Regions from separate parts of the Sulfitobacter sp. OXR-159 genome, predicted to be linked through region 2. Evidence: riboswitches for the same ligand, from Rfam matches in the RefSeq annotation. Region 2 holds a riboswitch; the other holds the start of a gene.

Region 1 (15,745 bases), 1.5 Mb from region 2:
TCGCTACGTCAATTTAAACTCTCACCCCCTGCCCGCGCCATCGCACAGGCGGTGCCCTGCGCAGATTGTCGCGGCATTAAGATAGTTTAATGACACCCTAGCCATGAGAACATATATGGAACGCATGGCAAAACAGACACTCGATCAAAAACTGGCGATTCTCAGCGACGCGGCGAAATACGACGCCTCCTGCGCTTCCTCCGGCTCGACCAAACGCGACTCGCGCGATGGCAAGGGGCTGGGCTCAAACGAAGGCAGCGGCATCTGCCACGCATACGCCCCCGACGGGCGGTGCATCAGTCTGCTCAAGATCCTGATGACCAATTTCTGCATCTACGATTGTAGCTATTGCATCAACCGCGTGTCCTCCAACGTCGACCGGGCGCGGTTCAGCGTGGATGAGGTGGTCAAGCTCACCATCGAATTCTACCGCCGCAACTATATCGAAGGGCTTTTTTTGTCCTCCGGCGTGATCCGCTCCCCCGATGCGACGATGTCGGATATGGTGCAGATCGCCCGCAAACTGCGGCACGAAGAGAACTTTCGCGGCTATATCCACCTCAAGACGATCCCCGATGCTTCCCCTGAGTTGATCGAGGAAGCAGGCCGTCTGGCGGACCGCTTGTCGATCAATGTCGAACTTCCCACCGACACGGCGGTGCAGCAATACGCGCCCGAGAAGAAGCCCGAGCAGATCCGCCGCGCGATGGCGAATGTGCGGATGACCAAGGAGGCGAGCAAAGAGAAATCCTTTTCCGGCAAGCGCCCGCCCCGCTTCGCGCCCGCAGGCCAGTCGACGCAGATGATCATCGGCGCGGATGGGTCGAACGACGCCACAGTGCTGGGCCAATCGACCCGGCTTTACTCCAGCTACAAGCTGAAGCGCGTTTACTATTCCGCCTTCTCGCCAATCCCCGACAGTTCCGCCAAACTGCCGCTGATCCGCCCGCCCCTGCAACGCGAGCATCGGCTTTATCAGGCCGATTGGCTGCTGCGGTTTTATGATTTCCAGCTGGACGAGATCACCTCCGTCACCCGCGACGGCAATCTCGATCTGGAGGTCGACCCCAAGCTCGCTTGGGCGCTGGTGCACCGCGAACACTTCCCGCTCGACGTCAACCGCGCCAGCCGCGAGATGCTGCTGCGGGTGCCGGGGTTTGGCGTGAAAACGGTAAACCGCATCCTCGCCGCCCGCCGCCACCGGTCCCTGCGCTACGAAGACCTGACCCGCATGGGCGCGTCGATGAAAAAGGCCCGCGCCTTTGTCACGGCAGGCGGCTGGTCGCCTGGTGGGCTGACCGACAGCGCCGACCTGCGCGCACGTTTCGCGCCGCCGCCCGAGCAGTTGACCCTGTTCTGATGCAGCGCGTCTCGCTCCCCCCCATCGGCACGGCGAAAGCATGGCGCGAAGCGGCGCGCGGTTTTCTGGCTGCAGGCGTCCCGCCCGAGGATATTCTCTGGGGCGATCATGCCGCCGCGCCCGATCTTTTCGGCGGCGAGAGCATCTCACCTAAAGGCGGGCAGGTCTCGGTCCCGCGCAGCTTCGTCTCCATGGCGGAAACCGCCGTTTGGCACAGCGATCCGGAGCGTTTCGCGCGGCTCTATGCCTTTCTCTGGCGCGTGAAAGACGCGCCGCATCTGATGTCCGACCGGGGCGATGCCGACCTCGCCGTGCTGCGCGGGATGGAGAAGAACGTCCGCCGCTGCCAGCACAAGATGAAGGCCTTCGTCCGCTTCCGCGAGATCGGCGACCCAAACGCCCCGCGCCGCAGCTTCGCCGCGTGGTTCGAGCCCACGCATCACACGGTGGAGCCGACGGCGGATTTCTTCGTGCGGCGGTTTTCCGACATGGACTGGCGTATCTTGACGCCCGATGTCTCGGCCATTTTCGAGAACGGCAAACTCACGTTCCAAGAAGGGCACGCCAAACCCGACCTGCCCGAGGACGCGGGCGAGCAGCTTTGGATCACCTACTTCCAGAACATCTTTAACCCCGCCCGCCTGATGGTGAAGGCGATGCAATCCGAGATGCCGAAAAAATACTGGAAGAACATGCCCGAGGCCGCTTTCATCCCACAGATGATCGCCGAGGCCCCGGCCCGCGCCCGTGCCATGGCCGAAGCAGCACCCACCCTGCCGCCGGTGCGGATGGACCGGGTGCAGGCGCAGCTTTCGGCCTTCTCATCCGCTTGGGACGGCCCGATGGAGGACCTGCCCACCGCGATCCGCGCCTGCACCCGCTGCCCGCTGCATTGCCATGCGACCCAAGCCGTGCCGGGCGAAGGGCCAAACCGCGCCGATCTGATGGTGGTCGGTGAACAACCCGGCGATCAGGAGGATCTCGCGGGCCGTCCCTTTGTGGGCCCTACCGGGCAGATGTTCGACCGCGTGGCGGCAGAGGCCGGCCTCGACCGCGAGGCGGCTTTCGTCACCAATGCCGTCAAACACTTCAAGTTCACCGCCCGCGGCAAACGCCGCATTCACCAGCGCCCTGAGACGCCCGAGATCGACCAATGCCGCTGGTGGATGAACGCCGAGGTGGCGCAGGTGCAGCCCAAGCTGATCCTCGCCATGGGCGCCACAGCGGCGCAAAGCCTGACGGGCAACGGCACGGGCATCCTGAAACGCCGTGGCACGATCGAGACGGGGCCAGAAGGCATCCCGGTGCTGATCACCCTGCACCCGTCCTATCTGCTGCGCGTGCCGGATCCGGCGCTGCGCGAAGAGGCCACGGCGCAGTTCCGCTCCGATCTGGCGATGGCGGCGCGGATGATGGCAGAGGCGGCTTAATCCTCGGGGTCGATGACCTGGAGCGTGCCGTCCGGCAAGGGGCGTTGCAGGCTGGGCAGCTCGGTCGTTTCAACTGTCAGCCACGCCTGCACCTCATCGGGCGTGGTCAGGATCACCGGCATCGCCTTGGGGTGCACGGCCCCGACCTCGGCATTGGCTTCGGTGGTCAGAAAGCCATAGAGGGTATCAGTGGTCTCGCCGTCCTTCAGTTTGCGCACGCTCGTCCATTCGGTCCAAACGCCCGCAAAAAAGGCCAGCGGACGGTCCTCGCCAAGCGCGAACCAGACCGGGCGCGAGCGCTCTCCGGGGCGGTTCAGCGGTTCGGAAAAGGCGGTGAAGGGCACCACGCAGCGATGCTCGGCCCCCAGCCAGCGCCGCCAATGCGGCGAGGCGATGTTGCGGATGTTGGTCACGCCGCGGTCGGTCTTCTTGCCCTTGAGCGCGAAGGCCGGAGAGGGCATCCCCCATCGCATCATCTCCAGCACCGGACCGCCATCGCCGTGGCGCACTACCGGGGCGGCATAGTCGGGGTAGATACCGGGCATCGGCGGCAGGTTGCCTGTTTGGTCGTCGATGCCGTCGAACCAGCCGCGGATTGCGGCCTGCCCCTTGGTCAGGGAATAGAGATTGCACATCGGTTGGCCCCCTTGCCGTCATCTTGGCCCATTAGATGCGGTTTTGCCCGCGTCCGGCAAGGGCCACAGGATCTTTGACAGCACCGCAATTGATGATTTATAACCAGAACAAAATGTGAACATATGGAGTCGTGCATGACAACCGATTCTACATATGGGCAGGTCCTTACCCTGCCGCGGCGGCTGCCGTCGACACCCCCCGAACCGGGGGTTCTGGCAGCACACGCGCCGCTGACGGATGTCTTTCCGGGGGCCTTCGCCACGGCCCCGGCCAGTGCCTTCGTGCTGTCGCTCTTGCCGCGTGGCAAGGGGCCGGTGCTTTGGGTGCAGGACTTTCTGTCGCGGCGCGAGAATGGGGCGCCCTATACGCCCAGCTTGCGCGACTTCGGGCTGGAACAGCCGGTGCTGCTGGTCACCGTCAGCCACCCGCGCGACGTGCTTTGGACGATGGAGGAAGGGGCCGCCTGTGCGGGGCTTTCTGCCGTGATCGGCGAGGTGCACGGCGGGCCGGAGGTGCTGGATTTCACCGCCACCAAACGGCTCTCGCTTCGGGCCGAGGCCTCAAATGTGCCGCTCTATCTCATTCGCAGCGGCGATCCCTGCGGCTTGAGCGCGGCGCGGATGCGTTGGCGCATTTCCTCGCTGCCCTCACAGGCCCATCCATACGATGCACAGGCCCCCGGCGCGGCCCGCTGGGATTTAGAGCTGTTTCGCGCGCGTGGCCATGCGCCGGGCCGATGGGTGGCTGCCCATGACCCCGACAAAGGCCAAAGCCCCCGCGCCGCGGATCGTCTCCGTCTGGTTCCCTATGCTGACGATGGAGCGGTGGCGCCGGGTGATCGCCCAATACCGCAGCGTTCCGGGGGATGAGGTGCCCGTCGTCCTGTCGCGCGACGGAACCCATGGGCCGGTGGTCCATGGGCTGAGCGCTGCCGCCACGATGCGCGGGATCGAGGCGGGCGCGCGGGTGGTCGATGTGCAAGCGATCCACCCCGATCTGCATGTGGAACCCGCCGATCTGGAGGGCGATGAGGCGCTGATCCAACGGCTGGTGCATTGGGCGCGGCGCTGGTGCCCTTGGACGGCGCGGAATCAGGACCATGGCCTGCTGCTGGACGTGACCGGCTGCACCCATCTGTTCGGCGGAGAGGTCGCCATGCTGCGCGACATCCGCAGCCGTTTTGCGCTACAGGGGCTGACCGCGCGGGTCGCCATGGCCCCCACTCCCGGTGCCGCGCAGGCACTGGCACGCTTCGGCTCCGGCGCGCAGATCTGCGGGGCTGAGGGCGTGGCCACCGCCCTCGCCCCCCTGCCCGTCGCCGCCCTGCGGCTGGATGCGCAGACCACACGGCTCTTGGACCGTCTTGGCCTCAAGACCATTGGCGCGCTCAGCGATCTGCCCCGCGCCGCGCTGATGCGCCGCTTCGCCAGCCTCAAGCCCGATCGCAACCCGCTGATCCTGCTCGACAAAGCCCTCGGCAAGGCGCCCGACCCGCTGAACGCCCCGCCGGATCATCGCCATTTCATAACCCGCAGCCGCCTGCCTGAGCCGGTGATCGACCCCGCCCCGCATCTGCCCGCGCTGGTCGATAACCTCTGCACCCTTCTGGCCCGCGCCGAGCTTGGCGCGCGGCGGTTGCGCCTGACCATCTACCGCATCGACGGCGATTGGCGCGCGCTTGGGGTCGCCACGGCGCGGGCCAGCCGTGACCCCGCGCATCTGCGCAGGCTGTTCGACGGCAAACTGGAAAACATCGACAGCGGCTTCGGCTTTGACCTGCTGACGCTGGAGGCGCTGACCAGCGAACCGCTGCCGCTGATGCAAGACCACCTCGACGGCAAACGCGACCCTTCGGCGGATGTGGCCGGGCTGCTCGACCGGCTCGCCGCGAAGCTGGGCGCGGACAAGGTCAACTGGCCGCAATGGCGCGAGACCCATAAGCCCGAACGGGTGGAGCAACGTGTCGACGCCCTGCACGGCACCCCCACCGCCGCACCCGCCTTGCTGCGCGAGCGCCCCCTGCGCCTGCTAACTCCGCCCGAGGAAGTGCGCGTGATCTATGCCGTGCCCGAAGGCCCGCCCTCGCAGTTCAACTGGCGGCGCGTCACCTATAAAACCACGCGCCACACCGGCCCCGAACGCATCGCGCCCGAATGGTGGCGCGACCGCCCCGGCACCCGGCTGCGCGATTACTACAAGGTGGAGGTCGAGGGCGGACAGCGCTTCTGGCTCTACCGCGAGGGGGTGATCTATGACGGTCGCGGGGCCGAGCCGCGCTGGTTTTTGCATGGGCTTTTCGCCTGATGCCCGAGCAAGAAGGACATAAACGCCGAACGCTGGGCGAAGACGGTTTTGCCGCCCCGCCGCGGGCGGAGTACGTGGAGTTTGGGCTGGCCAGTTGCTTTTCCTTCCTGCGCGCGGCCTCCGACGCCGTGGACCTGATCGAGATGGCCTATCACCACGGCTATGACAGCCTCGGCATCGCGGATCACAACACGCTGGCAGGTGTGGTGCGGCTGCATGTGGAGGCGGAAAAGGCCCATATCCGCCCCCTGATCGGTGCGCGGCTGGTGCTGCTTTGTGGGACTGAACTGCTGACCTACCCGCAAGATCGCGCCGCCTATGCGCGGCTCTCGACCTTGCTGTCGGCGGGCAAGATGCAATCGGTGGACGGCGCATGGCAGCAAAAGGGTGAGACCCATCTGACGCTGGAGATGCTGAGCCAACACGCCGAAGGGCTGCACCTCATCCTCATGCCACCCGAAAACCTTGATGTCTTTGCCGCTGGCCTGCCGCGTCTGGTGAAAGCGCTGCCGGAGATGCACCATATCGGGGCGAGTTTCCTCTACCGAGGAGATGACCGGGCGCGGATCAACCGGCTCGATGCACTGGCCCGCGCCCATGGGCTGAGGATTTTGGCCACCAATGACGTGCTCTATCACGCGCGCCACCGGCGGCCCTTGCAAGACGTGATGGTGGCGATCCGCGAAGGCGTGATCGTGCCGAAAGCGGGCTATCTCTTGGCCGCCAATGCCGAGCGGCACCTGAAATCGCCCGAGGCGATGGCCCGCCTCTTCACCGACTGGCCCCATGCCATCGCCGAGACGCGCCGGCTGGCGGACAGGGTCACCTTTCGCCTCACCGATCTGGCCTACGAATACCCGCATGAGATCGTCCCCGAAGGCCGCAGCCCGATGGAGGAATTGGCGCGGCTGACATGGGAGGGTGCCGCCCGCCGCTACCCGCAAGGCGTGCCCGAGGCGGTGACCAAGACGATCGAGAAGGAATTCGCGCTCATCTCCGCCAAAAAGATCGCCCGCTATTTCCTGACCATCTACGACATCGTGCGCTTTGCCCGCGAGGAAGCTGAGCCGCCGATCCTCTGCCAAGGGCGCGGCTCGGCGGCTAATTCGGCGGTCTGTTTCTGCCTCGGCATCACCTCGGTCGACCCGGCGGTGCACAACCTGCTGTTCGAGCGGTTCCTCAGCGAAGAACGCGATGAGCCGCCCGACATCGACGTGGATTTCGAACATGAGCGGCGCGAAGAGGTCATCCAATACATGTACGGCAAATACGGCCGCCACCGCGCCGGGCTTTGCGCCACGGTGATCCACTACCGCCCGCGCTCGGCCATTCGCGAGGTCGGCAAGGCGATGGGGCTTTCCGAAGACGTTACCTCGAAACTCGCGGGCACGATCTGGGGCAGTTTCGAGGGCCAGATGGACGACGCCCGCGCCCGCGAGGCGGGGTTGGACCTCTCCGACCCCTATCTACGCATGGTCCTGAAACTGGCCTCCCAAATGATCGGCATGCCGCGCCACCTGAGCCAGCACGTCGGCGGCTTTATCCTGACCGAACGCCCCCTGACCGAGATCGTGCCCATCGGCAACGGCGCCATGCCCGAGCGCAGTTTCATCGAATGGGACAAGGACGACATCGACGCGCTGCAGATCTTCAAGGTCGATATCCTCGCCCTTGGCATGCTCACCTGTATCGCCAAATGCTTTGATCTGATCGAGGCGCATTACGACCGCCCGCTGGAACTGGCCACCGTCCCGGTGGAGGATCACGAGGACGACGCCACCGGGCGACCCACCTACGACATGCTCTGCCGCGGCGACAGTCTGGGTGTCTTTCAGGTGGAAAGCCGTGCGCAGATGGCCATGCTGCCGAAACTGCGCCCGCGGGTCTTTTACGATCTGGTGATCGAGGTCGCCATCGTCCGCCCCGGCCCGATCCAAGGCGACATGGTCCACCCCTATCTGCGCCGCCGCCAGGGGATGGAGAGCGTCGTCTACCCCGCCCCCGGCCCGGCCTATCCGCAGGACGAGTTGTTCAGCATCCTCAGCCGGACGCTGGGCGTGCCGATCTTTCAGGAACAGGCGATGAAAATCTCCATCGACGCGGCACAGTTTTCCCCGACCGAGGCCAATGAGCTGCGCAAGGCCATGGCCACCTTCCGCTCGCGCGGGACGATCGAGAAGCTGCAAGACAAGATGGTGGGCCGGATGACCAAACGCGGCTATGACCCGGTCTTTGCGCAGCGCTGTTTTGACCAGATCAAGGGGTTCGGTGAATATGGCTTCCCCGAGAGCCATGCAGCGAGTTTTGCCAAGCTGGTCTATGTCTCAAGTTGGATGAAATGCCACTACCCGGCGGCCTTTGCCTGCGCGCTGCTGAACTCCCAGCCGATGGGATTTTATGCGCCCGCCCAGATTGTGCGCGACGCCCGCGAGCATCAGGTTGAGGTGCGCGCGGTTGATGTGAATTACTCCGATTGGAACTGCACGCTGGAGCCCTGCGGCGACGGTTTTGCCCTGCGGCTGGGGCTGCGCATGGTGGACGGGTTGCAGGAAAAAGCCGCCGCGCGGATCATGGACCGGCGCGAGGCGCCGTTCGCGGATGTCGAAGACCTCAAGACCCGCGCCGGCCTCGACGCCAAGGCAATCCGCCAGCTTGCCGCCGCCGACACGATGCGGAGCATGGGGATCGACCGGCGCCAAGCGCTCTGGCAAGCGCAAGGGCTGCGCGACGCGCCCGCCTTGCCGATCTTTGACCATGCCGAGGCCGCGGCTCAGGGGCCGGAGCCCGAGGTCACCCTACCGGTGATGCCGAAGGCCGAACAGGTCGTGGCCGATTACCAAACCCTGCGGCTCTCGCTCAAGGCGCATCCAATGTCCTTTTACCGCAGCAGCCTTGCCGCGCAGGGGTTTGCTTCGGCCCGCGATTTGGGGCGAATGGGCCACGGGCGGCGGGTGAAACTCGCCGGGCTGGTGCTGGTGCGCCAGAAACCCGGCAGCGCCAAGGGGGTCTGTTTCATCACGCTGGAGGATGAATGCGGCGTGGCGAACCTCGTGATCTGGCCCAATATGTTCAAGCTTTACCGCCCCACGATCATGGCCGCGCGGCTGCTGGTGGTCGAAGGGCGCGTGCAGACCGACGGGCGGGTGATCCATGTGGTGGCCGACCGGCTTGAGGACCGCTCTGACAGGCTTGCATCGCTGTCGGACGCACCGATGCCCGGCATCACCACGCGGGGCGATCACCCGACCCATCCGCTGCCCGGTCAGGTGGCGATACATAGCCATCCGCGCGATGCGCGGGTGATCCCGAAGTCGCGGGATTTTCATTAACGAATCTTCATGTATTTGATCAAGTGTGACTCGCAAATAGTTGATACAGAACGACAAATCATAAATTAACCATCACCAGTTGACCCTGCCACCCCGCCTCGCTAGCCTGCCCGCAATCCGTTGGGGTGCCGCAAGGCTGAGAGGTGAAAACCGACCCATCGAACCTGATCCGGGTCGTACCGGCGTAGGGAACGGAACCAAGCATCGGCCCCATGCGGCCCGTCGTTTATCCCGTATCCACACGCCCTTGGCCCATCTAACACATGGGGGCCAAATGGCGTTTCAAGCACTAACAATTGCGGGGTCCGACAGCGGCGGCGGGGCGGGGATTCAGGCCGATCTCAAGACCTTCAGCGCGCTTGGCGTTTACGGGGCCAGCGTGCTCACCGCCGTGACGGCGCAAAACACCCACGCGGTGACCGGGGTTGAGATGATCTCCCCCAAAATGATCCGGGCACAGATGGCGGCAGTCTTTGATGATCTGGCAATCGGTGCGGTGAAGATCGGCATGTTGGGCGATCCTGAAACGATCACCGCCGTGGCCGAGGGACTGGCGGGCTGCGCCGCGCCTGTGGTACTCGACCCGGTGATGGTGGCAAAATCCGGCGATGCGCTGCTCTCTGCCGAGGCTGTGGCGACCCTGCGTGACCGGATGCTCCCCTTGGCCCATGTACTAACGCCAAACCTGCCCGAGGCCGCACGGCTGCTGGACAGGCCGGAAGCCACCGATGAGGCCGCCATGTTGGAACAGGGCCGCGCCCTGCTCTCTGCCGGTCCCGGCGCGGTGCTGATGAAGGGTGGGCATGGCAAGGGCGAGACCTGCGTCGATCTGCTGATCACCGCGGATGAAACCCTGCGCCTTTCCGCGCCCCGCCAGCACACCGCCAACACCCACGGCACCGGCTGCACCCTTTCTGCCGCCATCGCCGCGGGTCTGGCGCGGGGGCAGACACTGCAAGACGCCGTACAGGCGGCCCACGCCTATCTGCAACGCGCCATTACTGCTGCCGACACCCTCAACATCGGCAGCGGCCACGGTCCGGTCCACCACTTCCACGCGGTTTGGTCCCATGAGTGACGTCACCATCATCGGCGCAGGCGTTGCGGGGCTTTGGGCCGCGCGGGCCTGTCTGGCGCAGGGGCTGCGGCCCCGGTTGGTCGACCGCAAAGGCACGCCCGGGCCGCATGGCTGTTCATGGTGGGCGGGCGGGATGCTCGCGCCCTTTTGCGAAGGCGCGCTGAGCGAGCCTGCGGTGGTGACCAACGGGCGGCGTGCCGCGGCGCTCTGGTCTGAGATCACCGAGGTCACCCACAGGGGCACGCTGGTCCTCGCCCCGGAACGGGACCGCGCTGAGATCCAGCGGTTTGCCGACCGGACCAAAAGCCACAGCACTTGCGATGCCGAGGCCATCGCGGCCCTAGAACCGGACCTCGCAGGGCGTCATCGGCGCGGGCTGTTCTTTGCCGAAGAAGCGCATCTGAACCCGCGCCAAGCGCTGCATGATCTGTCCCAAACGCTCGCCGCCCAAGGGGTGAAGGTCGAGACCACGCCCCTCACCCCTTCGGAGGTCACAGGCCCGGTGATCGACTGCCGTGGCATGGCCGCCAGCGCCGACCTGCCCGGTCTGCGGGCGGTGCGCGGTGAGATGATCTTGCTGCGAGCGCCTGATGTAACTCTCACCCGCCCGATCCGCCTGTTGCACCCGCGCCACCCGCTTTACGTCGTGCCGCGCGGGAACGGAATTTACATGCTGGGCGCAACCCAGATCGAAAGCGCCAGCCGCGCCCAAATGACCGCGCGCTCGGCGCTGGAACTGCTCTCGGCGGCCTATGCGCTCGATCCGCGCTTTGCCGAAGCCGAGATCATTGAGATGGGCGCCGACCTGCGCCCGGCCTTTGCCGACAACCTGCCCGGCATCGTGCAACGCGGCGCGACGCTGTACCTTAACGGATTGTTTCGGCACGGATTTTTGATGGCACCGGCCTTGGCAGAACAGGCCGCAGCCTTTCTTGCAACAGCGACAGCGGGGGATTTATTTCGTGAAAATTGAAGTGAACGGCGAAGCGCGTGAGGTCACTGCCACGCAGCTTAACGCGGTCTTGGTGGAGCTTGGCTGGGGCGAAGCCAAGGTCGCCACCGCACTCAACGGCAATTTCGTCCCCGCAGGCGCGCGGGGCGCGACGACGCTCAGTGACGGCGACCAGCTCGAAGTGCTCAGCGCCATGCAGGGGGGCTGAGCGATGCGCGATTTCTACGGCACCACCCTGCCCCTGCCGCTGATGCTGGGCACCGCGCGCTACCCCTCGCCCGCGGTGATGGAGGCCGCCTTTCGCCAAAGTGCCGCCCCGGTCGCAACCGTTTCGCTGCGCCGCGAACAGGGCGCGGGTCAGGCGTTTTGGGATATGGTGCGCGGGCTCGGCGTGCATCTGCTGCCCAACACTGCCGGTTGCCATTCGGCGCGGGAGGCGATCACCACGGCACAGATGGCGCGGGAGTATTTCGGGACCAATTGGATCAAGCTTGAGGTCATCGGCCATGCCGACACGCTGCAGCCTGACCCCTTCGGGCTCGTCGAGGCTGCCGAGGCGCTTTGCGCCGATGGGTTCGAGGTCTTTCCCTATACCACCGAAGATCAGGTGTTGGCCGGGCGGCTTGTCGATGCGGGTTGCCGGGTGTTGATGCCTTGGGGCGCGCCGATTGGGTCAGGGCTGGGGCTGAACAACCTGCACGGGCTGCGCAGCCTGCGGGCGGCATTTCCGGAGGTGGCCATGGTGATCGACGCGGGCCTCGGCCTGCCCAGCCATGCCGCGCAGGCGCTTGAGATGGGGTTCGACGCGGTGCTCCTCAACACCGCCGTCGCCGAAGCCCGCGACCCCGCTGCCATGGCCGAGGCCTTTGCGCTGGCCTGCCGCGCGGGGGCGCTTGCCGCCGCCTCCGGCCCCATGGGCCAGCGCGATATGGCGGTGCCCTCCACCCCCGTCATCGGAAAGGCTTGGCTATGACCCTGCCGCGTTTTTATCCCGTTTTTGACAGTGCTGCATGGGTTGCGCGGGCGGTGCCCTTGGGCGTCAAGCTGGTGCAGTTGCGCGTCAAAGACGCGCCCCATGACCTGCTGCGCGATGAGATCACCACCGCGCTCGACCTCTGCCGCCAGCACGGCGCGCTGCTGGTGGTGAATGACCACTGGCAACTGGCGATCGAACTGGGGGCCGAGTGGCTGCATCTGGGCCAAGAGGATCTGGACACAGCCGACATCCCCGCGATCCGCCGCGCGGGGCTGAAACTGGGCCTCTCCACCCATGACCACGCCGAACTTGACCGCGCGCTGGCCCTCTCCCCCGATTACATCGCCCTGGGTCCGGTCTATCCGACCATTCTGAAAAAGATGAAATGGACCGAACAGGGCCTCGACCGGCTGACCGAATGGAAGGCGCGGATCGGGGATATCCCGCTTTGCGCCATCGGCGGGATGAGCGTCGCCCGCGCGCCGGGGGCCTTTGCCGCCGGGGCCGATACAGTGGCGGCGGTCACGGATATCACGCTGAATGCCGACCCCGAAGCGCGGATGCGCGAATGGCTCAAGGTGACGGCATGAGCCGCTACGCCCGCCAGACCATTCTGCCGCAGGTCGGTGCCGAGGGGCAGGAACGGCTTACCGCCGCGCATGTGCTGGTCGTTGGTGCCGGAGCGCTGGCGGTGCCGGTGCTGCAATATCTCGTCGGGGCCGGTGTTGGGCAGATCACATTGGTCGATGGCGATGTGGTGGCGATGAGTAACCTGCACCGCCAACCGCTCTACCGGATGGGCGATATCGGTAGGCCCAAGGTCACCGCCGCGGCAGAGGCGATGGCGGCGCTGAACCCGGAGGTGACGCTCACCCCGCGTGCTGAATGGCTTACCCCCGCCAACGCCCCCGGATTGCTGGCGGAGTGCGATATTGCCCTCGACTGCGCGGATACTTTCGCCGCGAGCCTAACGCTTTCGGATCTGGCCTTGGCGCAAGGCAAGCCACTGATCTCGGCTTCGGCGCTTGGGCTGTCGGGCTATGTTGGCGGCTTTTGCGGGCCTGCCCCCTCTCTCCGCGCGATTTTCCCTGATTTGCCGCAGACGGCGGCCACCTGTGCCACGGCGGGCGTCTTGGGCCCCGTGGTGGGAATAATCGGCGCGGCGCAGACGCAGATGGCGCTGTCGGTGCTGCTGGGGCTGTCGCCTTCTCCGCTCGGGCAGCTGATGATCTGGGACGCCGCACAATGGCGGATGTCGGGCTTTCGCTTTGAAAGCGCTCCCGAACCTGCGTCGCCCGTAAATTTCATCGCCGAGAGCCAGATCGCCCCGCGCGATATGGTCATTGACCTGCGCGCCGAAGCGCCCGCGCCCTTCTCAGCCCAAGCGCGCCATGTCCCCCCCGAGGCGCTGCCGGACCTGCCGCTGCCCCCACACACACCGCGCATCGTGCTCGCCTGCCGCACCGGCCTGCGCGCGCATCACGCGGCCAACACCCTCCGCGCCTGCTGGCCGGGAGAAATCGCCCTGCTGGCCCTGCCCGGTGCCTGACCCTTTCTTGAACAAAACCACAAAATGGAGCCTTTCGTGAAACACATCCTTACCCCCCTCGCCCTGACATTGATCGCCGCCCCGGCCTTGGCCCAAGACAAGATGACCGTCATGCTGGACTGGTTCATCAACCCTGACCACGGGCCGATCATTCTGGCCGATGAAAAGGGCTATTTCACCGATGCGGGGCTGGAGGTTGAACTGATCTCTCCTGCCGACCCGAACGAGCCGCCGCGCATGGTGGCGGCGGGCCGGGTGGATCTGGCGGTCTCCTACCAGCCAGAGCTGCACCTTGCGCAGCGCGAAGGGCTGGACATCCGCCGTGTCGGCACGCTGATTGAGACCCCGCTGACCTGCCTTGTCGTGCGCGCGGATGGTCCCGTGCAAAAGGTGGCCGACCTTAAGGGCCGCAAGGTGGGGTTTGCGGTATCAGGCGTGCAAGAAATGCTGCTGGACGCGATGCTGAGCCACCATGGCGTGGCCCCCTCTGAGGTTGAGCAGATCAATATCGGCTGGTCGATCTCGCCCGCTTTGATGTCGGGTCAGGTCGACGGCGTGATCGGCGCGTTCCGCAATTTCGAGTTGAACCAGATGCAGATCGAAGGCCATGAGGGCCGTTGCTTTTATCCCGAGGCCGAAGGCGTGCCCGCCTATGACGAGCTGATCTATGTCGCCCATGCCGAGGAGATGGACCGCGAGATGATCGCGCGCTTCCTGCGTGCCACCGAACGTGCCGCGGCCGATATCGTCAACGATCCGGCTGCCAGCGGCGAGACCTTTTTTGCCTCCGATGCCGAGTTGCGCAACGAGCTGAACACCCGCGCATGGGAAGACACATGGCCGCGTTTCGCCACCCGCCCCGCCGCCGTGGATCATGGGCGCTACGACCGGTTCGAGGCTTTCATGCAGGAAAGCGGTGTGGTCGAGACCGTGATCCCCGCCGCTGATCTGGTGGTCGATGTCACCGCGCAGGCCAAGCCATGACGGCACCCGACTACGGCGATGCCTTTGCCGCATGGCGCAGCGGCGCCGGAGAGGCGTGGCGGGACTACATCCGCCATGCCTTTGTCGAAGAGCTGCGCGCGGGGACGCTGCCACAGGCCAGCTATCTGCACTATCTACGGCAGGACTATGTCTTTCTGATCCACTTCGCCCGCGCATGGGCGCTCGCCGCAGCCAAGGCGGAAACGCTGGATGAGATGGCCGCAGCCAGTGCCACGGTTCATGCGCTTGTTCATGTAGAGATGCCACTGCATGTGGAAACCTGTGCCCGCCAAGGCATCGACCGCGCCACGCTTGAGGCCACGGCAGAGGCACCGGGCAACCTCGCCTATACACGCTATGTGTTAGAGGCAGGCTATTCCGGTGATTTCCTTGATCTGATGGCCGCACTTGCGCCCTGTATGTTGGGCTATGGTGAGATTGGGCTGAGCCTTCGGGGCAATGATGGCCCCTATGCCGATTGGTGCGCCGTCTATGGCGGTGAAGATTACCAAGCGCTTTGCCGGGATGTTGGTGCTTTGATCGACGGCGCATTGCGGCGGCGTCTGAGCGCGGAATGGAAAACACTGCCGCGCGCCAAAACCCTGCAAGAGCGTTTCAATACCGCGACCCGGCTTGAGGTTGGTTTCTGGGGCATGGCGCTTGCGCCCGCCGCACCATGACGGCGCCTGCGATTCATCTGTCGGGTGCGCTGCAGGGGGCCGCTGCCCCCTTGATCGACAGGTTCGATATCACCTTCAGGGCCGGGCAATGGAACGTGCTGCTCGGCCCCTCCGGCGTTGGGAAAACGTCGCTGTTGCGCCTTCTGGCGGGCCTGCCCTCTGCCGCCCGCCTAAACGGGCGCATCGCAGCCGATGACGATCGGCCCCTCGCGCCCCGTGTCGCGTTGATGGCGCAGGATGATCAGTTGCTGCCATGGGCGAGCGCCATGGAAAATGTCACCATCCCCGCCCGCCTGCGTGGAGCGCGCGCGGTTCCTGACCGCGCCACTGCGCTTCTGGTCGATGTGGGCCTCGCCGCCGAAGGGGGCCGCAAACCCGCCGAGCTTTCCGCCGGTCAGCGCCAGCGCGTCGCCCTTGCGCGTACCCTCTACGAAGATCGCCCCGTTGTCCTGCTGGATGAACCCTTC
Region 2 (15,745 bases):
GTGGCTTTGACCGGGCCGGGTGATAGCAGATCTAGTGTGGTGAGGTTCGAAGTCATCCGGTCCGACAGAATCTGGTAGCCGGTTGAGGTGCTAACCCGCACATCGCCCGCCAGTTCCGCTTGTTCCGCGCCGGTGTCAAACCGCCCTCTGTTGGATTGCAGAGTGATCTTGGCGCCGCCCTGCAGGTCCAGCGTCGCCTCGATCTCTTCGGCCTCGTTGGTGCCGGTTTCCCCGCCGGGGGTGGTCAGCTTTTCCGCCGAGAATGAGATCAGATCGCCCTCCGCCGTGGTGCCGGAATAGAAGGGGCCGGTGATCTGCTGGTCGCGCAGCCGCTCTTGCACTTCTTTATCTGCAAAGGGGATCACCGCCTGCGGTTCAATCGCGCGCGACAGCAAGAACAGGGTCGACAGCAGCGCCAGCGCGATCAGCGGAAAGAGCACTTTCAGCCAAGAGACGACGCGAGAGTGGCGGTCACCCTTCATCGCAGGCTACCCCAGCCCAACGCGCAGGCAGTCGTGGATATGCAGCAGGCCCACGGGCGATTTGCCGTCATTCTCCGCAGGGTCGGTCACGATCAAGCATGTGATCTTGCGGTTGTTCATCACGCCCACGGCTTTCTCGGCCAGTTCGTCGGGGCCGATGGTAACAGGGGCCGGGGTCATGACCTCATGCGCGGTCATGGTCATCAACCCGTCAAGGTGCCGCGCGAGGTCGCCCATGGTGATGATCCCAGCCAGTGCGCCAGCGCCATCGGTCACGCAGACCACGCCAAAGCCCTTGCGGCTCATCTCGCTCAGCGCGTCGGGCATCGGCGCGTCGGCTGCGACCAGCGGCAGCGCATCGCCCACATGCATCAGATCGGCTACGCGGCTCAGCCTTGCGCCCAGTTTGCCGCCGGGGTGGAAGTCGCGGAAATGCTCGGCGGTGAAGGCGCGGTTCTCCATCAGGGCCACGGCCACAGCATCGCCCATCGCCAGCGTCAAGGTGGTCGAGGTGGTCGGCACCACGCCGGTGCCGCAGGCCTCTGCCGCGCGGGGCAGTTCCAGCACCACGTCACTGTGGCGGCCAAGGCTGCTGTCGGGGCGGCTGGTGATGCCGATGAGCGGGATCGCATAGCGGCGCGAATAGGCGATGAGGTTCGCCAGTTCCGGTGCCTCGCCCGAGTTTGAAATTGCCAGCACCACATCAGCCGCCGTGATCATCCCCAGATCGCCGTGGCTCGCCTCTGCCGGGTGCACAAATTGCGCAGGCGTGCCGGTAGAGGCCAGCGTCGCCGCGATCTTGTTGCCGATATGGCCCGATTTGCCGATGCCAGTGACGATCACGCGGCCCTTGCAGGCACGCATCAGGTCCACGGCGGCACGGAAACGGTCATCAAGGCTGTCGGCCAGCAGCGTCAGCGCCTCGGATTCGCAGCGGATGACGCGGCGGGCAGTGTCGAGGAAAGGTGTGTTCATGCGTGTGCGAAGATGTCCGTGTCCGGCCATCCCTCCAGATCCAGCCGGGCGCGCATCGGCAGGAAATCGAAACAGGCCTGCGCCATGTCCATCCGACCTTCGCGTATCAGGCGTTTGTTAAGTTCATCGCGCAGACGGTGCAGATAGAGCACATCCGACGCGGCATAGTCGATCTGCGCTTGGGTCAGCTTTTCGGCCCCCCAATCGCTGGATTGTTGCTGTTTCGAGATGTCGACGCTCAGCAGTTCTTGGCACAGCTTCGCCAGCCCGTGCCGGTCGGTATAGGTGCGCACCAGACGGCTGGCGATCTTGGTGCAATAGACCGGCGCTGCGGTGGCGCCAAAGGTGTTGCGCATCGCGGCGATGTCAAAACGGCCGTAGTGGAACAGTTTCAGCACATGCGGATCTTCCAACAGCGCGCAGAGGTTCGGCGCCTCGGTCTGGCCCTTGGCGACCTGCACCAGATGCGCGTGACCATCGCCGCCCGAAAGCTGCACAACACAGAGCCGGTCGCGATGCGGATGCAGCCCCATCGTTTCGCAATCGATGGCGACCATCGGCCCAAGGTCGAGGTCATCCGGCAGGTCGTTCTGATAGAGGAAATTTGTCATGAGCACGTCTATATCGTGCTTGTCCGGCATGGGAAAGCGGAGGCTTTGCCCCGGGTCAGGCGGTGGCCAGATCCTGCAATGCGGGGCGGGGATAGAGGCGCAGCAAGCGGTCGACCAGTAGATGGCACCGGTAGCCGGGCCACTCGGGGCGGATCAATCCACCGGGCAGGGCCGGGTGTTTCAGCACCAGCCGCCGCCAGTTGTGCACGATCAGACAGCGCAGAACCGCGACATCCAAGGCGCTCAACCTGTCTGCATCCGGCAGTTCGGCGTCCAAGGTAGAAAGCGCAGCCAGCAGCGCGGCATAGTCGGCCTCAAGCTCGGCAGGCTCCACCGCGCGGCGCAGCCAGTCGGGCGGCGGCGTGCCGGGCAGGGCAAGACAGCCTTTGGGCACCGCGCTATCGGCCCGCCCGACATAGGCGCGGGGCAGGGCGGCGATAAAACCCGCGCCCCGCAGGGCGCTGTCGGTCTCGCGCCCGTTCTCTTCGGTCACCACCATCTGCCATGGCTCTGACAGGTCGGGCGGCGTGGCGTAGATGCGGGGGCTGGCGGCGGCACTTTCCGCGCGGCCTTGGGCGGTCAGGCTGTGCTGGCTGATCCGCCCGACCTTGTGTGACTGCAACCATCCGTCATTGCGTAGCCGGTGCAGCGCCACGCGGCTCGCCTCTGGCCGCACGTCAAGCGCGCCCATGATGGCCGAGAGCACCGGCCCGTCGATCGCATCACCCTCTCCCTGCGCCAGATCGCCGAAAAGGCTGACCATCAGCGACCAGACGCGCTGGCCCCCCAAGCCCGCAAAGGCCGCGACAGCGGGAAGGGAGGGATCAGAGGGCATTCATCGTCAGCAGTTCATATTCCGCGACCGCCTCCTCGCGTTGGTTGGTCAGGGTCACATGCCAGCGCACCTCGCCATATTCCTCGTTGCGCGGCGTCTTGTGCTTGACTGAGAGCCGCACCTTGATGCTGTCGCCCGCCGAGACAGGCTCAAGAAAGCGAAGATTGTCGAGGCCGGTATTGGCCAGCACCGGGCCGGGGTCGGGTTGCACGAAAAGGCCCGCGGCGAAGCTGAGCAAGAGGTAGCCATGGGCCACGCGCCCCGGAAAGAAGGGGTTCGCGGCGGCGGCCTCGTCGTCCATATGGGCGTAGAAAGTATCGCCGGTGAAATGGGCGAAGGTCTCGATATCCTCCAGCGTGACTTCTCGGGTGGGCGAGTTGAAGGTCTCGCCCAGATCCAGCTCGGTGAAGCGGCGGGTGAAGGGGTGGTCGCGGTCGGTGATTTCCTCGGCCCCCGGCACCCATTGTTTGCCGATGGCCGTCAGGATGTCGGGGCTGCCCTGAATGGCGGTGCGCTGCATGTAATGCATCACGCCGCGAATGCCGCCCAGTTCTTCGCCGCCCCCTGCGCGGCCCGGCCCGCCATGCACCATATGCGGCAGCGGAGAGCCGTGGCCCGTGGCCTCGCCCATCGACGTTCGGTTGTTGAAATAGAGCCGTCCGTGGAAGGCTGCCGAACCCATCGTTAGCTCGCGCGCCACCTCACCGTCATTGGTGATGATCGAGGCGACAAGAGAGCCTTGGCCGCGGTTCAGCAACTGCGAGGCATGGGCCAGATCGCGGTAGGGCATGAGGGTGGAAACAGGGCCGAAAGCCTCGGTGTCATGCACGCGCTCGGCGCTGTCGGGATCAGCGCAGTGGAACAGCATTGGCGGCAGGAATGCGCCTTTGTCTTTGTCGGCGCCGTTGACGGTAAAGTTGTCGGGATCGCCAAAGACCCGCTCGGCCTCGGCACTCAGCAGCCCCACCTTTTCCAGCACATCGCGCTTTTGGCTACCCGAGACCAGCGCGCCCATGCGCGTATCTTCGGCACGCGGGTCGCCGATGGTGGTCTTGGCTAGGCGTTCTGACAGAGCAGAGATCACCGCGTCGACCTGCGCCTGCGGCACCATGATGCGGCGAATGGCGGTGCATTTCTGCCCCGCCTTGGCGGTCATCTCGCGCTGCACTTCCTTGACGAAGAGGTCGAACTCCGGCGTGCCGGGGCTTGCGTCGGGGCCGAGGACCGAGGCGTTGAGACTGTCCTGCTCAGACGTGAAACGCACCGAGTTCTGCAGCAACAAGGGATTGCTGCGCAGCTTCAGCGCGGTATCGGCCGACCCGGTAAAGGCCACGGCATCCTGACAGTCGAGGTGGTCGAGCATATCGCCCAAGCCGCCGCTGACCAGTTGCAGCGCGCCCTTCGGCAGCAACCCACTGTCGAGCATCAGCCGTACGCAATGTTCGGTAACGTAACAGGTCGCCGTCGCCGGTTTCACGATCGCCGGGACACCTGCCAGCAGCGTAGGCGCCAGCTTCTCCAACATGCCCCAAACCGGGAAGTTGAAGGCGTTGATATGCACCGCCACGCCCTGCAGCGGGGTGCAGATATGCCGCCCCATGAACTGCCCGTCGCGGCCCAGTTGCTCGGGCGCACCGTCGAGATAAACATGCGCATCCGGCATCTCGCGCCGACCTTTAGAGGCGAAAACCAGCATGGTGCCGATGCCGCCGTCGATGTCGATCTTGTGGTCCGACAGCGTCGCGCCGGTGTCGTAGCTCAGGTCATAGAGCGCCTGTTTGTGCTCCATAAGGTGCAGCGCCAGCGCCTTCAACATGCGCGCGCGGTCATGGAAGGTCATGGCGCGCAGGGCGGGGCCGCCGTGGTCGCGGGCAAAGCCCAGCATGGCCTGCGCGTCGAGCGCATCGTTGCCGGCCTGCGCAATCACTTCGCCAGTGATGGCGCTGGCGATGTTGCGGGCGCCCGCGCCCGGGGCCAGCCATTCGCCTGCCGCGTAACTGTGAATATCGCGCATGTCGGCTCCTTTAGTGCGTGTCGTAGTCGATGGTGAGCGTGTCGCTCAGCGGGTAGCTCTGGCAGGTCAGCACATAACCGCGCTCGACCTCGTAATCCTCAAGCGCGTGGTTCGAGATCATCTCGACCTCGCCGTCAAGCACCTTGCCCATGCAGGTCGAACAAACCCCGGCCTTGCAGGAAAACGGCGCTTCCTGCCCGTTCTCTAGTGCGGCTTCCAGCACCGATTGGCCCTTCTGCATGGTGAAACTGCGCCGCGCGCCGTCGATGATGACGGTGATCTCGGTGCCCTTCTGGCCCTCGCTGCGTTTGGCCATTTCCTGTTTCGCCAGACGGCCCTGCTGGCTTTCGCTGAAGAGTTCAAATTTGATCTGTTCATCGGTCAGCCCATTGGTCTTCAGCGCCTCGGCAATCGCCAGCATCATCGGCTCCGGCCCGCAGATGAAGGCGGTGTCGATGTTGTTGATCTGAATCCAATGCTTAAACAGCGCATCGCATTTCGCTTGATCGATACGGCCCTCAAACAACTCCATATCCTGCCCGGATTCGAGGATGTGGATCACCGTCAGGCGGCCCATGTAGTGGTTCTTGAGATCCTCAAGCTCCTCGCGGAACATGATCGTATTCACCGCGCGGTTGGCATAGACCAGCGTGAAGGTCGAGTTCGGCTCGCGTTTCAGCACAGTCTTTAGAATCGAAAGCACCGGCGTGATGCCCGAACCGCCCGCAAACCCGAGGTAGTTTTTCGCCACCTCTGGTTCAATCGCGGTGAAGAATTTGCCCTGTGGCGGCATGGCGTGGAGCGTATCGCCGACCTTCAATTCGGTATTGGCATAGGTCGAGAATGCCCCGCCATCGACGCGCTTGATACCGACCTTCAGCTCGCCATCGTCTAACCCGGCGCAGATCGAATAGTTGCGGCGCAACTCGGTGCCGTCGAAGTCCTGCTTGAAGGTCAGGTATTGGCCTTGGGTAAACGCAAAAGCTTCGGGGTCCTCCGGCTTCAGCGTCAGCACCACCGCATCGCGGATGGTGTGGTGGATATCAGTCACTAACAGGGGGTGAAACTGGCTCATCGGGGCCTCAGATACATTTGAAATAGTCGAAGGGTTCACGGCAGTCGCAGCACCGCCATTGCGCCTTGCAGGGGGTCGAGCCGAATTGGCTGATCCGCTCCACCGCGGTGGATTTGCAATGCGGGCAATGTTGCGGCCCACCGGCCGGGCGGGGTGGCGCGATGCCGTAAGATTCCAGCTTGGCACGGCCAGTGTCACTCATCCAATCGGTGGTCCAAGGCGGAGAAAGCTGCCGTTTCAGGTCAAGGTTTTCGATGCCGTGGTCGCGCAGCGCCATCTCGATATCTAGGTTGATGATGCTGGTGGCCGGGCACCCCGAATAGGTCGGTGTGATGGTCACAACCAGAGTATCGCCGTCCCATGCCACATCGCGGATGATGCCGAGATCGGTAAGCGAAATGGCCGGGATCTCCGGGTCCGGGATCGCCGAAAGCCATGCCCAAACCGTCTCTAACGTGGGCTTTTCCGCCAACGCGGCACCGCGCGGGGCGGTATCGCGCACCACCCCCGGCACCGGCGCGGGGGCCGGCCGGCTGTGGGGCGCGGGTTTTACCATGTGGCGTCCGGGTAGGCGCGCTGCAGCCACTGCATCTGGGTCAGCATATGGCCCAGATGTTCGCTGTGCCGTGCGCCGCTTTTCCCGCCCTTATGGGCAAAATCATCTTCGGGTTTGGTCAGGGTCGCTGCCGCGAGTGTGTCGCCGACCAGTTGGTCGTAGCCATCGCGCAGGCTGGCTGGATCAGGGGCGATGCCCGCATCTTTCATGGCAGCGTCGACTTCATCGCCAAGGAACATCTCCCCCACATATGGCCAGAGCAGATCCAGCGCCGCCTGCATCCGACGGTGGCTTTCCTCGGTCCCGTCGCCAAGGCCGATCACCGTGTCGGAGGAACGTTCGAGGTGGTAGGTGACCTCTTTGGCGGATTTTTCGGCAATGGCGGCGATCTCTTTATCGCTGGAATCGATCAATGCGGTCAGTTGCGCCAGATGCCATGCGTCGAACAGAAACTGCCGCATCATGGTCTGGCCGAAGTCGCCATTAGGCTGTTCGACCAGCAAGACATTGCGAAAATCCCAAACATCGCGGTGAAAAGCCAGCTTGTCGGCGTCACGCCCCGCGCCCTCGACCTCACCCGCCATGCCCAGCCACAGCTGCGTTTGCCCGATCAAGTCGAGCGCCATATTGGCCAGCGCGATATCTTCTTCCAGCACCGGAGCCGTGCCGCACCATTCCGAAACGCGGTGGCCCAGCACAAGGGCGTTGTCGCCCATCCGGCAAAGGAATTCGAACTTAGGATCGGTGCTCACATCGCCCCCACTTCATCGGGAATGTCGAAAAAGGTCGGGTGGCGGTAGACCTTGTCATTGGCGGGCTCATAAAGCGCGCCTTTTTCCTCGGGGGAGGAGGCGGCGATGGCGCTGGCCTCAACGGCCCAGATGCTGACGCCTTCGTTGCGGCGGGTATAGACGTCGCGGGCGTTCTTGATCGCCATTTCCGCGTCCGCCGCATGCAGGCTGCCGACATGGCGGTGGCTCAACCCGTGCTGGCCGCGGATGAAGATCTCCCACAGGGGCCATTCGGTGGTCCGCGCCTTGCCGTGCGGGGCGGCTTCGGTGCCGTCGTATTCACTGGATTCAGGGCTGCTCATGTCGCTTACTCCGCTGCCATTTGTCTGCTGCGCTTTTTCTCGGCGTGGGCCAAAAGCCCCTCGCGCACCCAACGGCCTTCGTCCCAAGCCTTATTGCGCGCCGCCAGACGTTCGGTGTTGCAGGGGCCATTGCCCTTGAGCACCTGGAAGAACTCCTCCCAATCCGGCTCGGCAAAGTCGTAATGACCGGTTTCTTCGTTGAACTTCAGCGTCTCGTCGGGGATCGTCAGGCCAAGGTATTCGGCCTGCGGCACCGTCTCGTCGACGAACTTTTGGCGCAACTCGTCATTGGTGTTCATCTTGATTTTCCACGCCATCGACTGCGCGGAATGGACCGAATCCTTGTCCGACGGGCCGAACATCATCAGTGCCGGGAACCAGAAACGGTTGAGCGCATCCTGCGCCATCTTGCGCTGTGCTTCCGTGCCGTTGGCCATCTTCATCATGATGTCGAAGCCTTGGCGCTGGTGGAAGCTTTCTTCCTTACAGATCCGCACCATGGCGCGGGCGTAGGGACCGTACGATGTCCGTTGCAGCGGCACTTGGTTCATGATGGCAGCACCATCGACCAGCCAGCCCACAGCACCCATATCGGCCCATGTTAGGGTCGGATAATTGAAGATCGAGGAATACTTCATCTTGCCCGACAGCAGGTCGCGGGTCATTTGGTCACGGGTCACGCCGAGCGTTTCCGCCGCGCAATAAAGGTAGAGGCCGTGGCCCGCCTCGTCTTGCACCTTTGCCAGCAGGATCGCCTTACGCTCCAACGTCGGGGCGCGGGTGATCCAGTTGCCCTCGGGCAGCTGGCCCACAATCTCGCTATGCGCGTGCTGACCGATCTGGCGGATCAGGTTCTTGCGGTAGCCATCGGGCATCCAGTCTTTTGGCTCGATCTTGCCGCCCGCGTCGACGCGCTCCTGAAAGGCGCGTTCTTCGGGGTCCATCTCGTCGAGGGATTTGATGCCCTTGCCGGTGGATTTGATCATCTGTGCATACATCGGTCTGTTCCTTTCCGGGAAAGAAGTCTCAGCCTGCGTTTTCGAGGATCAGGGCGACGCCCTGTCCCACGCCCACACACATTGTACATAGCGCGTATTTGCCGCCCGTCCGCTTGAGTTGCAGCGCCGCCGTCATCACGAGACGCGCGCCGGACATGCCAAGGGGGTGGCCGATGGCGATGGCGCCGCCGTTGGCGTTCACATGGGCTGCGTCATCCGGCACGCCCAAGGCGCGGAGGGTCGCGAGACCTTGGGAGGCGAAAGCCTCATTAAGTTCGATCACGTCCATCTGTTCGATCGAGAGGCCCGCACGGTCCAGCACCTTGCGCACGGCAGGGATCGGGCCGATGCCCATGATGCGTGGCTCGACACCTGCAGCGGACATCGCGACTACGCGGGCGATGGGGGTGAGGCCGTGGTCTTTCAGGCCAGCCTCAGACGCCAGCAGCATCGCCGCCGCGCCATCATTCACGCCCGAGGCATTGCCAGCAGTCACAGTCAGGTCAGCGCCATTGATGCCGCGCAGCTTGGCGAGTTTATCCAGCGTGGAGCCGGGGCGGGGGTGCTCGTCACGGTCGACGATTACGTCGTCGCCTTTCCGCTGCGGGATGGTGACGGGGGCGATTTCCTCGGCAAAGATGCCTTTCTCATCCGCATCGGCCCAGCGTTGCTGGCTACGCGCGGCGAAAGCGTCTTGGTCCTCGCGCGACACGTCATGGTCGGCGGCGACGTTGTCGGCTGTCTCGGGCATGGAATCCACGCCGAACTGCGCCTTCATTTTGGGATTCACAAAGCGCCAGCCGATGGTGGTGTCATAGACGGCGTTGTTGCGGGAAAAGGCGGTTTCGGCCTTGGGCATGACGAAAGGTGCACGCGACATGCTCTCGATGCCACCGGCGATGGCCAGATCCATGTCGCCGGCGCGGATCGCCCGGGCGGCGGCACCGACGGCATCCATGCCGCTGGCGCAGAGCCGGTTGATCGTGGCCCCCGGGACATCGACAGGCAGGCCTGCCAGCAGAGCGGCCATGCGCGCGACGTTGCGGTTGTCTTCGCCCGCTTGGTTGGCGCAGCCCATGATGACATCATCGACACGCGCCCAATCCACCGAGGGGTTCCGCTCCATCAATGCCTTCAACGGGATCGCGGCCAGATCGTCGGCGCGAACCGAAGAGAGGGCGCCGCCGTAACGGCCAATGGGGGTGCGCTGCGCGTCGCAGATGAATGCCTGCATGGGGGTACTCCTGTTGTTGCCCTGCAATTTACACAGCGGGGCGATTCGGTTCAATCAAAATGTTACGAAATAGAACTGATGTGTTGATTTCGGTAACATGTCGCGGTGCAGAGAGGCCATCGGCGGCAGAGACCCGCGCCGTATGGTGCGGTCATGAAACGCTGGATCGCGAGAGAAATAAAAAGAGGCCGCCCTTGGGAAAGGACAGCCTTTGGTATTTTCAGAAATGCAAAGCGAGGGGGTTAGTAGTCAACACCGCGCTGCGCTTTGATGCCCGCTTTGAACGGGTGTTTGACCTCTGACATCTCGGTCACCAGATCGGCATAGTCGCAAAGCTCGGGCCGGGCGTCGCGGCCTGTCAGCACGACGGCGGTGCGTTTGTCGCGGGCATCAAGTCCGGCGATCACGTCTTCGATCTTGAGGTATTCATAGCGGATGGCGATGTTGATCTCGTCCATCACCACAAGGTCATATTCGCCGCTCGCCATCATCTCACGTGCCTTGCCAAATGCGGTCTCGGCGGCGGCGATATCGCGGTTTCGGTCTTGGGTGTCCCAGGTGAAACCTTCGCCCATCGTGTGCCATGTCACCTCGTCCAGCTGTTCAAAGAACAGCCGTTCGCCGGTTTTCCATTTGCCCTTAATGAACTGCACCACACCGACGCGCTGTTTCCAGCCAAGCGCGCGTACGACGACCCCGAAAGCAGAGGAGGATTTGCCCTTGCCCGGTCCGGTATGGACCAGCACCAGACCCTTTTCCGGGTCTTGCAGCTCGGCCACCTTGGCGCGCTGCTCGGCCTGACGCTGCTGCATCTTTTCCTTGTGGTCTTGCGGATCCGCGTCGCTCATCGGTCATCTCCTCTATCCGGTTTCGGGGCACCATAGGGAGAGGGCGAGCCGGGCGAAAGCCCGCAATGAATCACGCCTTGGGATCGGTGACAGACCGCGCTTTGCCGCGCTCCATCCCCAACTGCCGCTCGCGCCAGATCACCAGCGCGCCCGCGCTGATCACCAGCGCCGCGCCTGCCAGCATCATCATTGTCGGCAGTTCTGCAAAGAAGACATAGCCGAGCAAGATGGCAAAGAGCATCGAGGTATAGTCGTATGGCGCCAGCATAGAAGCCGAGCCAAAGCGATAAGCCGAGGTGATAAGAATCTGCGCCACTCCGCCGATTAACCCTGCCAACACCAGCAAGCCAAAGGTTTGCAGATCAGGCATGACCCAGCCGAAGGGTAGGGTGAAAAGCGCCAAGACCGATGCAGTGACGGAAAAGTAAAAGACGATCGCCGCCGTGTCTTCGTTCTGCACCAATTGCCGGATGTGGATCTGCACAAGGCTGCGCACCATCGTCGCCATCAGGATCAACAGCGCACCAATCGTGGCTGTCTGTTCCATCGTACCGATGCTGCTGAAACGCGGCCAGAGGATGATCATCACCCCGACCAGCCCGATCGCCACGGCAGTCACGCGGATCAGACGGATCTGTTCGCCCAGCAACACGGCGGCAAGGATCACAGTGAAAATCGGTGTGGCAAAGCCGATGGCGGTGACCTCGGGCAGGGGCAGCAGGCCAAGGCCGGTAAAGGTCAGCCCCATTGCCGTGGTGCCGAAAAGCCCGCGCCAAACATGGCCCATCGGGTTCTTGGTCTTCAGCCCGCTTTTCAGTTTGCCGCGTTGCGCCAGCCAGATCAGGATCACCGGAATGGCAAAGAAGGACCGAAAGAAGACGGACTCGCCCGCGGGCACGTCGTCGGCCAGCGATTTGATGATCGCAGACATGCAGGTAAAGAGCAGGATCGCCGTGATCTTCAGCCCGACGCCAAGGGCGGGGCGGGCGGAGAAATCATCGACTTTCATGCTCTGGTCCTCACGCTTCGGGGCCGATCCGTCCGCGGTTGGTGCCGATCTGCCCGCGGTGCAGCAGCAGGTGGTCCAGCAGCACACAGGCCATCATCGCCTCACCCACCGGCACCGCGCGGATACCAACACAGGGATCATGGCGGCCTTTGGTGATGATCTCGGTCTCTTCACCCTGTTTGGTGATGGTGCGCCGTGTGGTCAGGATGCTTGAGGTCGGTTTGACCGCGAAACGCACAACCACGTCCTGTCCGGTACTGATCCCGCCCAAGATACCGCCCGCATGGTTGGAGGAATACTCCGGCCCCTCCGGCCCCATGGTGATCTCATCCGCGTTCAGCTCTCCGGTCAGCATCGCGGCTGACATGCCTTCGCCGATTTCCACGCCTTTGACGGCATTGATGCTCATCATCGCGGCGGCCAGATCGGTGTCGAGCTTGCCATAGACCGGCGCGCCGAGCCCCGCAGGCACGCCGCGCGCGGTGACTTCGATGATCGCACCCACGCTGCTGCCGGACTTGCGCAGCCCGTCGAGATACGCGGCCCAGTCGTCCGCCGCCTTGGCATCGGGCACCCAAAACGGGTTCTGCTCGATCTGGTCCCAATCGAACGCATCCCGGTCGACCTTATGCGGACCCATCTGCACCATATAGCCGGTGATTTGCAGGTTCGGGGCCAGCGCCTTGATCGCCTCGCGCGCCAGACCACCCGCCGCCACCCGCGCCGCCGTTTCGCGCGCCGAGGAACGCCCACCCCCGCGATAGTCGCGGATGCCGTATTTCTGGAAATAGGTGATGTCGGCATGACCGGGGCGGAACTTGTCCTTGATATCCCCGTAGTCTTTCGAGCGCTGGTCGGTGTTTTCAATCATCAGTTGGATGGGCGTGCCGGTGGTGACACCCTCAAAGGTGCCCGACAGAATCCGCACCTCATCCGCCTCACGCCGCTGCGTGGTGTATTTGTTCTGGCCCGGTTTGCGCTTGTCCAACCACTGCTGGATCATCGCCTCGTCAATCGGCACGCCGGGGGGGCAGCCATCAATCGTGGCGCCAAGGGCGGGACCGTGGCTTTCGCCCCATGTGGTGACCCGGTAAAGATGGCCAAAGCTGTTGATCGACATGGGCGGACCTCCTGTTGTCAAACCCTTAGCCGGGGCAGCGCCCTGCCTCAAGGGGATTTGCCTTGCCAATTGTGCAGGTCCGATCTACCCCTGACGCTACCTCGGGGGGCCTTTGGGCTGAGATGTACGTGTTGTGCGGACCCGTTGAACCTGAACCGGTTAACACCGGCGGAGGGAAGGTCCGGACAGACATCCACCTTTTACCTTTCGCCGCAAAAGGAGGATGCAATGAAGTATCTTACACTTGCTGCGGGCGTCTTGGGCGCATCGGCTGCATGGGCCGAAACGCCTGAATTGACGGTCTATACCTACGACAGTTTCGTCACCGAATGGGGCCCCGGCCCGGCCATCGAAGAGGGGTTCGAGGCTGAATGCGGTTGCAACCTGAAATTCGTCGGCATGGGCGATGGCGCGGCACTGCTGGCGCGTTTGAAACTTGAGGGCGCACGTTCCGACGCAGATATCGTGCTGGGGCTGGACACCAGCCTTGTCGCCGCCGCGAAAGAGACCGAGCTGTTTGCGCCGAGCGGGTTGCAGGCTGACTATGATCTGCCGATCACTTGGGAAGACGAAGTTTTCGTCCCCTATGATTGGGGCTATTTTGCCTTTGTCCATGGCACGGACCTTTCCGCGCCCACCGATTTCAAAGCGCTGGCCGAGAGCGATTTGAAGATCGTGATCCAAGACCCACGGTCCTCGACACCCGGTCTGGGTCTGTTGATGTGGGTCAAAACGGCCTATGGCGATGAGGCGCCCGAGGTTTGGGCGGGGCTGGCCGATAACGTCGTGACCGTCACCAAAGGCTGGTCCGAAGCCTACGGTCTGTTCCTCGAAGGCGAGGCCGATATGGTGCTCAGCTACACCACATCCCCCGCCTATCACCTGATTGCCGAGGAAGACGACAGCAAGACAGCGGCGCTGTTTGACGAAGGCCACTACATGCAGATCGAAGTGGCGGGAAAGCTCGCGGGGTCGGATCAGCCGGAGCTGGCCGATCAGTTCCTGCAATACCTCGTCTCTGACGCCGCGCAATCGGTGCTGCCGACGACCAACTGGATGTACCCCGCCGTGACGCCCGAAGGCGGTCTGCCCGAAGGGTTTGACGGGATGATCCAGCCCGGCAAGGCGCTGTTGGTGCCGAACGGCGAAGTCCCCGCGCTCCGTGAAGAGGCTTTGGACGAATGGCTGACCGCGCTGTCGCGTTAAGCGGCAAGACGGGGCTTTTCGCCGCCGCACTGGTCGCGGGCCTGATCCTTGCTGCGTTGGTTGCCGTTTTCATGGCAGCCGATGTGGCGGCGGGGCTGGGGGCGGCGGATTGGGCGGCGGTGCGTTTTACCGTCACGCAGGCGGTGTGGTCGGCGGTGCTGTCTGTGCTGCTGGCGGTGCCGGTCGCGCGGGCCTTGGCGCGGCGGCAGTTTTGGGGGCGTGGGGCGTTGATCACATTGCTCGGCGCGCCGTTTATTCTGCCGGTGATCGTGGCGGTGCTGGGGTTGCTCACGGTCTTTGGCCGCTCGGGCGTGCTGAACCAATTTGGCGCGGCTCTGGGCCTGCCGTCCGTGTCGATCTACGGGCTGCATGGGGTGGTTCTGGCCCATGTCTTCTTTAACCTTCCGCTGGCGACACGGCTTTTGCTGCAAGGCTGGCAGAGCATACCGTCCGAGCGGTTTCGACTGGCCGGGCAGCTGCAGATGACGCCCCGTGCACTGTTTCTGGCGCTGGAATGGCCGATGCTGCGGCAGGTGCTGCCCGGCGTGGCGGCGCTGATCTTCGTGATTTGTCTGACCAGTTTTGCCGTGGCCCTGACACTGGGTGGCGGGCCACGCGCGACGACGATCGAGCTGGCGATCTATCAGGCGTTTCGGTTTGATTTTGACCTTGGACGGGCGGCGCTTTTGTCGGTGGTGCAGCTTGTGCTCGCCGGTGCTGCGGCGGTTGCGGCGCTTTGGCTGATCCCGCCGATCAGCATGGGCGGCGGGCTGGATCGCCCCTTGCGCCGTTGGGATGCGCTGGGCGGGGGGCAGCGAGCGTTGGACATTACCGTGATTTCGGTTGCCGCCTTGTTTTTGCTGCTGCCGCTGGGGGCTGTAGTGCTGCGCGGATTGGTAGGTTTGGGGCAACTGCCGCCTTCGGTGTGGCAAGCTACATTGAATAGCATTCTGGTGGCGGGCTTCAGCGTGATGGTACTTGCCGCACTGGCCTTGCCGATGGCGGGTTGGATCGCCACCCGGCGGCGCGGCGGGGTGGAGGCGATTGGCCTGATGGGGCTTGCGGCCTCTCCGCTGATGATCGGCACGGGCTGGTTCATTCTGATTAACCCCGTACTTGACCCGGCGCGGCTGAGCCTGCCGGTCACGGCCTTGGTCAATGCGCTGATGGCGCTGCCTTTCGTGCTGCGTATTCTGGTGCCGCGCCTTCGCGAGACATTGCAGGATTATGGCCCGCTGACACAGACCCTCGGCATGAAAGGTTGGGCGCTTTGGCGTTTGCTGGTCTTGCCGCGCTTGCGTCCACAACTGGGCTTTGCCGCCGGGTTGACGGGGGCGCTGTCGGTGGGTGACCTCGGCGTGATCGCGCTGTTCGCCGATCAGGACCGTGCGACGCTGCCGTTGCAAATGTACCGTCTGATGGGCGCCTACCGGATGGAGGCCGCCGCGGGCGCGGCGCTGTTGCTGCTGGTCTTGGCGCTGGCGGTGTTTTTCATCTGCGACAAATGGGGGCGCTGGCATGCTGACGCTTGAGGGAATGCGCATCGAGCGGGGCGATTTCAGCCTCTCTGCCGATATGACGCTCGCACCGGGGCGCAGCTACGCCGTGATCGGTCCCTCCGGGTCGGGCAAGTCGACGTTGCTGGCGGCGATTTGTGGTTTTGTGCCAGTGGCGGCGGGGCGGTTGTTG

What was found. Region 2 has a riboswitch for thiamine pyrophosphate ahead of thiB (thiamine ABC transporter substrate binding subunit). Riboswitches for the same ligand answer to the same signal wherever they lie in the genome.
Region 1: linked by a shared signal. The riboswitch ahead of thiD (bifunctional hydroxymethylpyrimidine kinase/phosphomethylpyrimidine kinase) and the one ahead of thiB (thiamine ABC transporter substrate binding subunit) in region 2 are both predicted to bind thiamine pyrophosphate.

What each region holds. Positions count from the first base shown of each region.
Region 1 is NZ_CP139707.1:2,181,300-2,197,044, forward strand. It holds gene T8A63_RS11225 (putative DNA modification/repair radical SAM protein) at 125-1,360, shown strand; gene T8A63_RS11230 (UdgX family uracil-DNA binding protein) at 1,360-2,790, shown strand; gene T8A63_RS11235 (SOS response-associated peptidase) at 2,787-3,425, opposite strand; gene T8A63_RS11240 (hypothetical protein) at 3,561-4,295, shown strand; gene T8A63_RS11245 (DNA polymerase Y family protein) at 4,243-5,730, shown strand; gene T8A63_RS11250 (error-prone DNA polymerase) at 5,730-9,059, shown strand; TPP riboswitch at 9,171-9,267, shown strand; gene thiD (bifunctional hydroxymethylpyrimidine kinase/phosphomethylpyrimidine kinase) at 9,334-10,137, shown strand; gene T8A63_RS11260 (FAD-dependent oxidoreductase) at 10,130-11,110, shown strand; gene thiS (sulfur carrier protein ThiS) at 11,100-11,297, shown strand; gene T8A63_RS11270 (thiazole synthase) at 11,301-12,062, shown strand; gene T8A63_RS11275 (thiamine phosphate synthase) at 12,059-12,655, shown strand; gene T8A63_RS11280 (HesA/MoeB/ThiF family protein) at 12,652-13,614, shown strand; gene T8A63_RS11285 (ABC transporter substrate-binding protein) at 13,651-14,598, shown strand; gene T8A63_RS11290 (TenA family protein) at 14,595-15,278, shown strand; gene T8A63_RS11295 (ABC transporter ATP-binding protein) at 15,275-15,745, shown strand, end outside.
Region 2 is NZ_CP139707.1:186,642-202,386, forward strand. It holds gene lptC (LPS export ABC transporter periplasmic protein LptC) at 1-482, opposite strand, end outside; gene T8A63_RS00880 (KpsF/GutQ family sugar-phosphate isomerase) at 489-1,457, opposite strand; gene T8A63_RS00885 (ribonuclease D) at 1,454-2,068, opposite strand; gene T8A63_RS00890 (PaaX family transcriptional regulator C-terminal domain-containing protein) at 2,124-2,903, opposite strand; gene paaZ (phenylacetic acid degradation bifunctional protein PaaZ) at 2,893-4,917, opposite strand; gene T8A63_RS00900 (2Fe-2S iron-sulfur cluster-binding protein) at 4,928-5,992, opposite strand; gene paaD (1,2-phenylacetyl-CoA epoxidase subunit PaaD) at 6,000-6,548, opposite strand; gene paaC (1,2-phenylacetyl-CoA epoxidase subunit PaaC) at 6,542-7,264, opposite strand; gene paaB (1,2-phenylacetyl-CoA epoxidase subunit PaaB) at 7,297-7,641, opposite strand; gene paaA (1,2-phenylacetyl-CoA epoxidase subunit PaaA) at 7,647-8,639, opposite strand; gene pcaF (3-oxoadipyl-CoA thiolase) at 8,668-9,873, opposite strand; gene cobO (cob(I)yrinic acid a,c-diamide adenosyltransferase) at 10,116-10,721, opposite strand; gene T8A63_RS00935 (DMT family transporter) at 10,792-11,730, opposite strand; gene aroC (chorismate synthase) at 11,741-12,850, opposite strand; TPP riboswitch at 12,943-13,044, shown strand; gene thiB (thiamine ABC transporter substrate binding subunit) at 13,079-14,056, shown strand; gene T8A63_RS00950 (thiamine/thiamine pyrophosphate ABC transporter permease ThiP) at 14,032-15,588, shown strand; gene T8A63_RS00955 (ATP-binding cassette domain-containing protein) at 15,575-15,745, shown strand, end outside.